Regions from separate parts of the Planococcus shenhongbingii genome, predicted to be linked through region 2. Evidence: a T-box and tRNA genes for the amino acid it is inferred to sense, from the RefSeq annotation. Region 2 holds a T-box; the other regions hold tRNA genes.

Region 1 (3,263 bases), 1.3 Mb from region 2:
AAGGCTCGTCCGCTCAGGGTCAGTCGGGACCTAAGTCGAGGCCGATAGGCGTAGACGATGGACAACAGGTTGATATTCCTGTACCACCTCCCCGCCGTTTGAGCAATGGGGGGACGCAGAAGGATAAGGCGAGCGCGCCGTTGGTTGAGCGCGTCCAAGCCGTGAGGCGGGAAATGAGGCAAATCCCATTTCCATAACGTTGAGCGGTGACGGCAAGGGGCGTATGCCCTGGAGTCCCTGATTTCACACTGCCAAGAAAAGCCTCTAGCGAGGCGGGAGGTGCCCGTACCGCAAACCGACACAGGTAGGCGAGAAGAGAATTCTAAGGTGAGCGAGTGAACTCTCGTTAAGGAACTCGGCAAAATGACCCCGTAACTTCGGGAGAAGGGGTGCTCTGGTAGGGTGAAAAGCCCGAGAGAGCCGCAGTGAATAGGCCCAGGCGACTGTTTAGCAAAAACACAGGTCTCTGCCAAACCGTAAGGTGACGTATAGGGGCTGACGCCTGCCCGGTGCTGGAAGGTTAAGGGGAGTGCTTAGCGCAAGCGAAGGTGCGAACTGAAGCCCCAGTAAACGGCGGCCGTAACTATAACGGTCCTAAGGTAGCGAAATTCCTTGTCGGGTAAGTTCCGACCCGCACGAAAGGCGTAACGATCTGGGCACTGTCTCAACGAGAGACTCGGTGAAATTATAGTACCTGTGAAGATGCAGGTTACCCGCGACAGGACGGAAAGACCCCGTGGAGCTTTACTGTAGCCTGATATTGACTTTTGGTGCAACTTGTACAGGATAGGTAGGAGCCTTTGAGCCCGGAGCGCCAGCTTCGGGGGAGGCGTCGGTGGGATACTACCCTGGTTGTATTGAAATTCTAACCCGCACCCCTGATCGGGGTGGGAGACAGTGTCAGGCGGGCAGTTTGACTGGGGCGGTCGCCTCCTAAAGAGTAACGGAGGCGCCCAAAGGTTCCCTCAGAATGGTTGGAAATCATTCGCAGAGTGTAAAGGCACAAGGGAGCTTGACTGCGAGACGGACAGGTCGAGCAGGGTCGAAAGACGGGCTTAGTGATCCGGTGGTTCCGCATGGAAGGGCCATCGCTCAACGGATAAAAGCTACCCCGGGGATAACAGGCTTATCTCCCCCAAGAGTCCACATCGACGGGGAGGTTTGGCACCTCGATGTCGGCTCATCGCATCCTGGGGCTGTAGTCGGTCCCAAGGGTTGGGCTGTTCGCCCATTAAAGCGGTACGCGAGCTGGGTTCAGAACGTCGTGAGACAGTTCGGTCCCTATCCGTCGCGGGCGCAGGAAATTTGAGAGGAGCTGTCCTTAGTACGAGAGGACCGGGATGGACACACCGCTGGTGTACCAGTTGTTCCGCCAGGGGCATCGCTGGGTAGCTATGTGTGGCCGGGATAAGTGCTGAAAGCATCTAAGCACGAAGCCCCCCTCAAGATGAGATTTCCCATTGCGCAAGCAAGTAAGATCCCTCAAAGACGATGAGGTAGATAGGTTCGGGGTGGAAGCGCGGCGACGCGTGCAGCTGACGAATACTAATCGATCGAGGACTTAACCAAACTGTTTGTTTCAACTGTCGCATATCCGGTTTTGAGGGCGCAAGCACTCATGTCCAGTGATGATGGCAAAGAGGCCACACCCGTTCCCATCCCGAACACGGCAGTTAAGCTCTTTTGCGCCAATGGTAGTTGGGGGTTTCCCCCTGCGAGAGTAGGACATTGCTGGGCCATTTTATGTTTTTTTATGCCGTAATGATTCTTTTGCCTTGCTTCCATAGCTCAGCAGGTAGAGTGCTTCCATGGTAAGGAAGAGGTCACCGGTTCGAACCCGGTTGGAAGCTTTTGTTTTATAAGGTTTCTGTAAACGGGAAAAACACTTTTTTTTAAGGCCCCTTGGTCAAGCGGTTAAGACACCGCCCTTTCACGGCGGTAACACGGGTTCGAATCCCGTAGGGGTCACCATTCTTTATATTTAAAGTGGAGGATTAGCTCAGCTGGGAGAGCATCTGCCTTACAAGCAGAGGGTCGGCGGTTCGATCCCGTCATCCTCCACCATATTTTTTCGGTGGGGTAGCGAAGTGGCTAAACGCGGCGGACTGTAAATCCGCTCCTTCGGGTTCGGCAGTTCGAATCTGCCCCCCACCACCAGTTTTATATTTGCCATTGGGGTATAGCCAAGCGGTAAGGCAACGGGTTTTGATCCCGTCATGCCCTGGTTCGAATCCAGGTACCCCAGCCATTTTTTATTTTGAGCCATTAGCTCAGTTGGTAGAGCATCTGACTTTTAATCAGAGGGTCGAAGGTTCGAATCCTTCATGGCTCATTTTATTTTCCTGCGCCAGTTCAGCGCGGGGCCTTAGCTCAGCTGGGAGAGCGCGACGCTGGCAGCGTCGAGGTCAGGGGTTCGAGCCCCCTAGGCTCCATTGTTCCATGTGTATTTGTACTATCCATGTGTAAAAAGCCCGTATCCAATTTATTGGATACGGGCTTTTTTTATACACCGATATATTCCGATTGCGGCCGAAATATCACATTATCTTGTTGCTGTTCCATAGCATGAGCTGTCCAGCCGACGATTCGGGCCGCACTGAAGGTAGGAGTGAAAAGTATAGGTGCCATCGCAATCGAACGCATGATGGCAGCGGCATAGAATTCTACATTCGTGTAAAGCGCTCGGCCGGGTTTGTGCTGGTTCAGGAGGCGAATAATTTCTTTTTCTGCTGCCACAGCTAAATCTAGCCATGGATCGGCTCCTTGTAAAGCGAGACATTTTTCTCTTAGGATAATCGAACGTGGATCTTCGGTGCGGTAAATACGGTGGCCAAAACCCATGATTTTTTCACCGTTTTCCAGTTTCTTTAAGATGATGGATTCAATTTGTTCAGGAACGTTAATTTCTTCCAGCAAATCAATTACTCCGGAAGGCGCCCCTCCATGGAGAGGGCCTTTCATGGTACCGATGGCAGAAGTGATAGCGGAAGTAAGGTCCGACTCTGTCGATATGGTAACCCGTGCCGCAAAGGTAGAGGCATTCATTCCGTGCTCCATCGTTAACTTCAAATAAGTCTCCAATGCTTCTGTCTGCGCTTCAGTTGGCAGTTTTCCGTTTATCATCCATAGATAGTTGGCGGTATGGCTTAAATCACTGCGCGGCTCAATAAAATCTTCTTTCAGCTTTAACCGGAAAAGAAGCGCTGTCAGCACAGGGAAGGCTGCAGTTAATGCTATTGCTTGTTCTTCAATCGGCAAGCGGG
Region 2 (3,263 bases):
TTGGTCTGGGCGCACAAAGATATGCGCATCGTTCAATGTCATGCCGCGCACCCTCTGCAAGCCAGATAAAGCGCCAGACATTTCGTAGCGATGCATCAAGCCAAGCTCTGCGATTCGGATCGGCAAGTTGCGGTATGAATGGATACCTTGTTTATAAATCATCATATGGTGCGGGCAGTTCATCGGGCGCAATACCAGTTCTTCATTGTCCATCTGCATAACCGGGAACATGTCTTCCTGGTAATGATCCCAGTGTCCGCTAGTCTTGTACAAATCGACGCTTCCCATTATCGGAGTATAAACGTGGTCATAGCCCAGGCGCTCTTCTTTGTCGACAATATAGCGCTCGATGATCCGGCGGATAGTTGCACCTTTTGGCAGCCACATCGGCAAACCTTGGCCAACTTTTTGGGAGTTCATGAATAAATTCAGTTCTTTCCCGATTTTGCGATGGTCGCGTTCTTTTGCTTCTTCCAGGAAAGCCAAATGCTCTTTCAAGTCTTCTTTTTTGAAGAAAGCAGTACCGTAGATGCGCTGCAGCATTTTATTGTCGCTATCGCCTCTCCAATAAGCTCCCGCGACACTCAGCAATTTAAATTCTTTTAATTTTCCAGTTGATGGCACGTGGATGCCGCGGCAAAGGTCGAAAAATTCGCCTTGCTCGTAAATCGACACTTGCTCATCTTCCGGAATCGCTTCAAGAAGTTCCAGTTTATACGGATCTTCGATAGCCGCGAAACGTTCTTGCGCTTCTGCCCGGGAAACGTCCAGACGCACAATTTCCAAGTTTTCATTGATGATTTTTTTCATTTCTTTTTCAATTGCTGACAGATTTTCAGCTGTGATCGGTTGTTCAGAATCAATATCGTAGTAAAATCCATTTTCAATTACCGGACCGACACCAAATTTAGCATCTGGATACAAGCGTCTAACCGCTTGAGCTAATAAGTGGGCAGTTGAATGACGAAGAATTTCAATGGCTTCGTCAGACTCAGGAGTGATGATGGCAATGCTGCCGTCTTCATTGATCGGTGATTTCAAGTCGATTAACTGCTCTCCCACTTTACCAGCCAATGCTTTCTTGCGAAGCCCTGGTGAGATGGATTGAGCAATTTCTTCTGTAGTTGTGCCTTTTGGAAACTCCTTTGCTGCACCATCAGGGAATGTTAGTTGGATCATGTCTGACATATTTACTCTCTCCTTTTGTAAGATGCGTCGATTTCAATGCTGTTTTACTTCCTCATAATTAATTCAGCATTGAAATGCCACGCTTTCTTCTGTAGTTTTTTTGAACAAATAAAAAAAGCCTCATCCCAAAGGGACGAAGCTCTGTTCGTGGTTCCACCCTTCTTCTATTCCGGATAGAAAAAACTATCCAAAATGAAGCTCTGCATCGGCTAACGGGCCGGTACCGTCAGCTGCTACTAAAAAAGTTCACAGCTGCTGCTCGAAGGTGGTAAGCGTTTTGCCGGTACTTAAGAAGCTTGCAGCCTAGGCTTCTCTCTCTGAAAGTCGTACAATTCCGCTATTGTCCTTGTCAAAGCATTTTAAATCATAGTTCGATTATTTTTACTATACTGCTAAAAAATCAAAAACGCAACCACCTGTTCAAAGAAAAGCACTTACTTGAACGGCCATTTCCGCTTTTCTTTATTAATTTCTTCTATTTGGACCATCCAATTTTACTGGAATCGTCAAGGCACGGATGCGTTCCATGACACGCGCCGCTTTTAAATCTTCTTTTTCGCCGCGCTGCGAGTAAGTCAGATGATGCTGAAGTTCGGAGTAGCTGAAATTGGACGTCATGAAAGTCGGCAGCCTTTCTGCCATGCGGTAATGCAGGATGGTTCCGAGCACTTCATCTCGCGTCCAGCTCGACATCGCTTCCGCGCCGATATCATCAAGCATCAGGACGTCCGCTTTTTTTACATAATCCACTTTTTCCTGCAATGTCTGATCGCCGATCGCCTGCTTCATCTCGCGCATAAATTCCGGCACAAATACCAGCACGGTTTTGACGCCCATTTCGGCAAGTTCATTTGCCATAGCACTTAGTAAATACGATTTGCCGACACCGAATTTGCCGTAGAGAAATAGCCCTTTTTCAGGAAGGTTATCTGGACCGGTTGCTTTTTCCAAAAAGTCGCCTGCCGCAAGAAACGCTTCCATTCTTCTCGCATCCGGTTCAAAATCTGAAAAAGTCGCCTGCAGCACTTCTTTTGGCATATACATGCTGTGTATCATTGAAGAAGCACGGCGTTTATTGTCATGCTCATTTTTTAATCGACAAGGCGTATAGGCAATGCCGATATTGCCGCGTTCCAGAACCAGATTCGGTTCAAAGCCTTTTAGCGTATTGATGCAGTTTCCTAGACTGGGGCATTTATTGCAATCATGCGATTGATTGATATACTCGTATAGCTTTCCAAGTCCTTTATCAACAATGCTTTTGTCGATATCCGCCGAATGGTCTTCCAGGAACTTTTGAACACCTGGATGTTCCAGCACTTCTTTCCGCATATCATTATAGCGTTCTGAAAAAGCAGGGGCATTCACTACCCGTTTCAGCGTTTCGCGAATCGGCTCCATTTAATCACCTTTACCTTTCTTCAGCGCAAGTTTTGCGAGAAGTTTTTGTTTTTCCACTTCCAATTTATCATTTTTCGGTTCACCTTTACCTGCAGGAGCCTCATCTTTTTGATAAAACCATTCAGGCAATTTTTCTTCCCTCACTGGTTTCCTGCTTGATTTAGCTGTACTTCTCGATGCCGCAGTTGGAGAACCTTCCGATTTCCATTTAACGTACTGCTCGTGTTCAGTACGCGCTAGTTCCATCGCATCTTTCGCTGTCGTAACGTTTTTGCGCAGCCAATGGGATGCAATTTTTTCAACATAGGCTTTGGTCAGTTTCATATCGGTCCGAAGCAGAACGTATTGCAGCAGCACATTGACCACTGCCGGCTCCATTCCATATTGCAGCACAAGCTGATTGGCCAATTGGACATCTGCCGGCAGCGGTTCTTTGCCGTTTGCAATATCACGAAGCACTTCTACAGGTGATGCAGATTCCAAATACAAGATCAGCTCATCTTGTCTCGTTTTCGGCTTTTCCACAATCTTCGGTTCAGTTTTGTGGGCCTGGACTAATTGCGGCGCTGTTGTCGCCACTGTCAATTTATAATATTCAGATGCCGCCTTTTTTATTCCATCGGTGGTCAGCTTATAATCATCATCAATCGCCAATAAAATCACTTTTTGCATAT
Region 3 (3,263 bases), 1.4 Mb from region 2:
CAAACCGTAAGGTGACGTATAGGGGCTGACGCCTGCCCGGTGCTGGAAGGTTAAGGGGAGTGCTTAGCGCAAGCGAAGGTGCGAACTGAAGCCCCAGTAAACGGCGGCCGTAACTATAACGGTCCTAAGGTAGCGAAATTCCTTGTCGGGTAAGTTCCGACCCGCACGAAAGGCGTAACGATCTGGGCACTGTCTCAACGAGAGACTCGGTGAAATTATAGTACCTGTGAAGATGCAGGTTACCCGCGACAGGACGGAAAGACCCCGTGGAGCTTTACTGTAGCCTGATATTGACTTTTGGTGCAACTTGTACAGGATAGGTAGGAGCCTTTGAGCCCGGAGCGCCAGCTTCGGGGGAGGCGTCGGTGGGATACTACCCTGGTTGTATTGAAATTCTAACCCGCACCCCTGATCGGGGTGGGAGACAGTGTCAGGCGGGCAGTTTGACTGGGGCGGTCGCCTCCTAAAGAGTAACGGAGGCGCCCAAAGGTTCCCTCAGAATGGTTGGAAATCATTCGCAGAGTGTAAAGGCACAAGGGAGCTTGACTGCGAGACGGACAGGTCGAGCAGGGTCGAAAGACGGGCTTAGTGATCCGGTGGTTCCGCATGGAAGGGCCATCGCTCAACGGATAAAAGCTACCCCGGGGATAACAGGCTTATCTCCCCCAAGAGTCCACATCGACGGGGAGGTTTGGCACCTCGATGTCGGCTCATCGCATCCTGGGGCTGTAGTCGGTCCCAAGGGTTGGGCTGTTCGCCCATTAAAGCGGTACGCGAGCTGGGTTCAGAACGTCGTGAGACAGTTCGGTCCCTATCCGTCGCGGGCGCAGGAAATTTGAGAGGAGCTGTCCTTAGTACGAGAGGACCGGGATGGACACACCGCTGGTGTACCAGTTGTTCCGCCAGGGGCATCGCTGGGTAGCTATGTGTGGCCGGGATAAGTGCTGAAAGCATCTAAGCACGAAGCCCCCCTCAAGATGAGATTTCCCATTGCGCAAGCAAGTAAGATCCCTCAAAGACGATGAGGTAGATAGGTTCGGGGTGGAAGCGCGGCGACGCGTGCAGCTGACGAATACTAATCGATCGAGGACTTAACCAAATACGTTTGTTTCAACTGTCGCATATCCGGTTTTGAAGGCGCAAGGCACAAGTTTTTTCAAAAAAAGCTTGCAATCCCATCGGGGATTGGTATAATAAACCTTGTCTTTTAAAAACCAAACAGTCCAGTGATGATGGCAAAGAGGCCACACCCGTTCCCATCCCGAACACGGCAGTTAAGCTCTTTTGCGCCGATGGTAGTTGGGGGTTTCCCCCTGCGAGAGTAGGACATTGCTGGGCATACATAACGGAGGATTAGCTCAGCTGGGAGAGCATCTGCCTTACAAGCAGAGGGTCGGCGGTTCGATCCCGTCATCCTCCACCATTTTTCTCTGTCGCCGGAGTAGCTCAACTGGTAGAGCAACTGACTTGTAATCAGTAGGTTGAGGGTTCAAGTCCTTTCTCCGGCACCATTCCTGTTCGAGCCATTAGCTCAGTTGGTAGAGCATCTGACTTTTAATCAGAGGGTCGAAGGTTCGAATCCTTCATGGCTCACCATTTTTTCACAATTTCATTGCCACGCGGGTGTGGCGGAACTGGCAGACGCACTAGACTTAGGATCTAGCGCCTTCGGGCGTGGGGGTTCGACTCCCTTCACCCGCACCATTTTTTGCGGAAGTAGTTCAGTGGTAGAACGCCACCTTGCCAAGGTGGAGGTCGCGAGTTCGAACCTCGTCTTCCGCTCCAATTTTTTTGCACCAATAGCCGACCCTATGCCGGGGTGGCGGAACTGGCAGACGCACAGGACTTAAAATCCTGCGGTAGGTGACTACCGTACCGGTTCGATTCCGGTCCTCGGCACCATTTGGTTTTGCAAAAACCGTAGGTTTTCATCATATGCGCCCGTAGCTCAATTGGATAGAGTACTTGACTACGAATCAAGCGGTTAGAGGTTCGAGTCCTCTCGGGCGCGCCATATTTTTTCACCACTCAGCAATTCAGTTCGGGAAGTAGCTCAGCTTGGTAGAGCACTTGGTTTGGGACCAAGGGGTCGCAGGTTCGAATCCTGTCTTCCCGACCATTCAATGGGGCCTTAGCTCAGCTGGGAGAGCGCCTGCCTTGCACGCAGGAGGTCAGCGGTTCGATCCCGCTAGGCTCCACCAACTATATATTCAATGAACCTTGAAAACTGAACAGCAAAACGTCAACGAAATCGCAACGGCCGCGCAAAACGGCCCGCGCAAAAATTTACTGATCAAGCGTGCTAGATCAAAGCGACTCGCGCATTCTTCGGAATGGCGAGACGCCAGCAGAACATTGAGCAATCAATTTCTTCTATAATGGAGAGTTTGATCCTGGCTCAGGACGAACGCTGGCGGCGTGCCTAATACATGCAAGTCGAGCGGAAAATTTGGAGCTTGCTCCAAGTTTTCAGCGGCGGACGGGTGAGTAACACGTGGGCAACCTGCCCTGCAGTTCGGGATAACTCCGGGAAACCGGGGCTAATACCGGATAGGTTCGGCTCCCGCCTGGGAGCCGACGGAAAGACGGCTCACGCTGTCGCTGCTGGATGGGCCCGCGGCGCATTAGCTAGTTGGGGGGGTAACGGCCTCCCAAGGCCACGATGCGTAGCCGACCTGAGAGGGTGATCGGCCACACTGGGACTGAGACACGGCCCAGACTCCTACGGGAGGCAGCAGTAGGGAATCTTCCGCAATGGACGCAAGTCTGACGGAGCAACGCCGCGTGAGTGATGAAGGTTTTCGGATCGTAAAACTCTGTTGTAAGGGAAGAAACCGTGCCGGAGTAACTGCCGGCACCTTGACGGTACCTTACCAGAAAGCCACGGCTAACTACGTGCCAGCAGCCGCGGTAATACGTAGGTGGCAAGCGTTGTCCGGAATTATTGGGCGTAAAGCGCGCGCAGGCGGTCCTTTAAGTCCGATGTGAAAGCCCACGGCTCAACCGTGGAGGGTCATTGGAAACTGGGGGACTTGAGTGCAGAAGAGGAAAGTGGAATTCCATGTGTAGCGGTGAAATGCGTAGAGATGTGGAGGAACACCAGTGGCGAAGGCGACTTTCTGGTCTGTAACTGACGCTGAGGCGCGAAAGCGTGGGGAGCAAACAGGATTAGATACCCTGGTAGTCCACGCCGTAAACGATGAGTGCTAAGTGTTAGGGGGTTTCCGCCCCTTAGTGCTGCAGCTAACGCATTAAGCACTCCG

The links. The T-box of region 2 lies ahead of thrS (threonine--tRNA ligase). A T-box ahead of a tRNA ligase gene usually reads a tRNA of that ligase, here a tRNA-Thr.
Region 1: it encodes a tRNA-Thr, which carries the amino acid that the T-box ahead of thrS (threonine--tRNA ligase) is inferred to sense. The anticodon was not compared.
Region 3: it encodes a tRNA-Thr, which carries the amino acid that the T-box ahead of thrS (threonine--tRNA ligase) is inferred to sense. The anticodon was not compared.

Annotation. Positions count from the first base shown of each region.
Region 1 is NZ_CP129235.1:165,168-168,430, forward strand. Features, by position in the region: rRNA gene QWY16_RS00860 (23S ribosomal RNA) at 1-1,569, shown strand, start outside; rRNA gene rrf (5S ribosomal RNA) at 1,622-1,737, shown strand; tRNA gene QWY16_RS00870 (tRNA-Thr) at 1,778-1,850, shown strand; tRNA gene QWY16_RS00875 (tRNA-Glu) at 1,897-1,971, shown strand; tRNA gene QWY16_RS00880 (tRNA-Val) at 1,989-2,064, shown strand; tRNA gene QWY16_RS00885 (tRNA-Tyr) at 2,074-2,157, shown strand; tRNA gene QWY16_RS00890 (tRNA-Gln) at 2,174-2,248, shown strand; tRNA gene QWY16_RS00895 (tRNA-Lys) at 2,260-2,332, shown strand; tRNA gene QWY16_RS00900 (tRNA-Ala) at 2,360-2,432, shown strand; gene QWY16_RS00905 (citrate synthase/methylcitrate synthase) at 2,503-3,263, opposite strand, start outside.
Region 2 is NZ_CP129235.1:1,476,102-1,479,364, reverse strand. Features, by position in the region: gene thrS (threonine--tRNA ligase) at 1-1,188, opposite strand, end outside; T-box leader at 1,315-1,550, opposite strand; gene dnaI (primosomal protein DnaI) at 1,654-2,589, opposite strand; gene QWY16_RS07325 (replication initiation and membrane attachment family protein) at 2,590-3,263, opposite strand, start outside.
Region 3 is NZ_CP129235.1:89,610-92,872, forward strand. Features, by position in the region: rRNA gene QWY16_RS00390 (23S ribosomal RNA) at 1-1,099, shown strand, start outside; rRNA gene rrf (5S ribosomal RNA) at 1,223-1,338, shown strand; tRNA gene QWY16_RS00400 (tRNA-Val) at 1,348-1,423, shown strand; tRNA gene QWY16_RS00405 (tRNA-Thr) at 1,436-1,511, shown strand; tRNA gene QWY16_RS00410 (tRNA-Lys) at 1,521-1,596, shown strand; tRNA gene QWY16_RS00415 (tRNA-Leu) at 1,620-1,704, shown strand; tRNA gene QWY16_RS00420 (tRNA-Gly) at 1,711-1,785, shown strand; tRNA gene QWY16_RS00425 (tRNA-Leu) at 1,814-1,902, shown strand; tRNA gene QWY16_RS00430 (tRNA-Arg) at 1,938-2,014, shown strand; tRNA gene QWY16_RS00435 (tRNA-Pro) at 2,043-2,119, shown strand; tRNA gene QWY16_RS00440 (tRNA-Ala) at 2,126-2,201, shown strand; rRNA gene QWY16_RS00445 (16S ribosomal RNA) at 2,376-3,263, shown strand, end outside.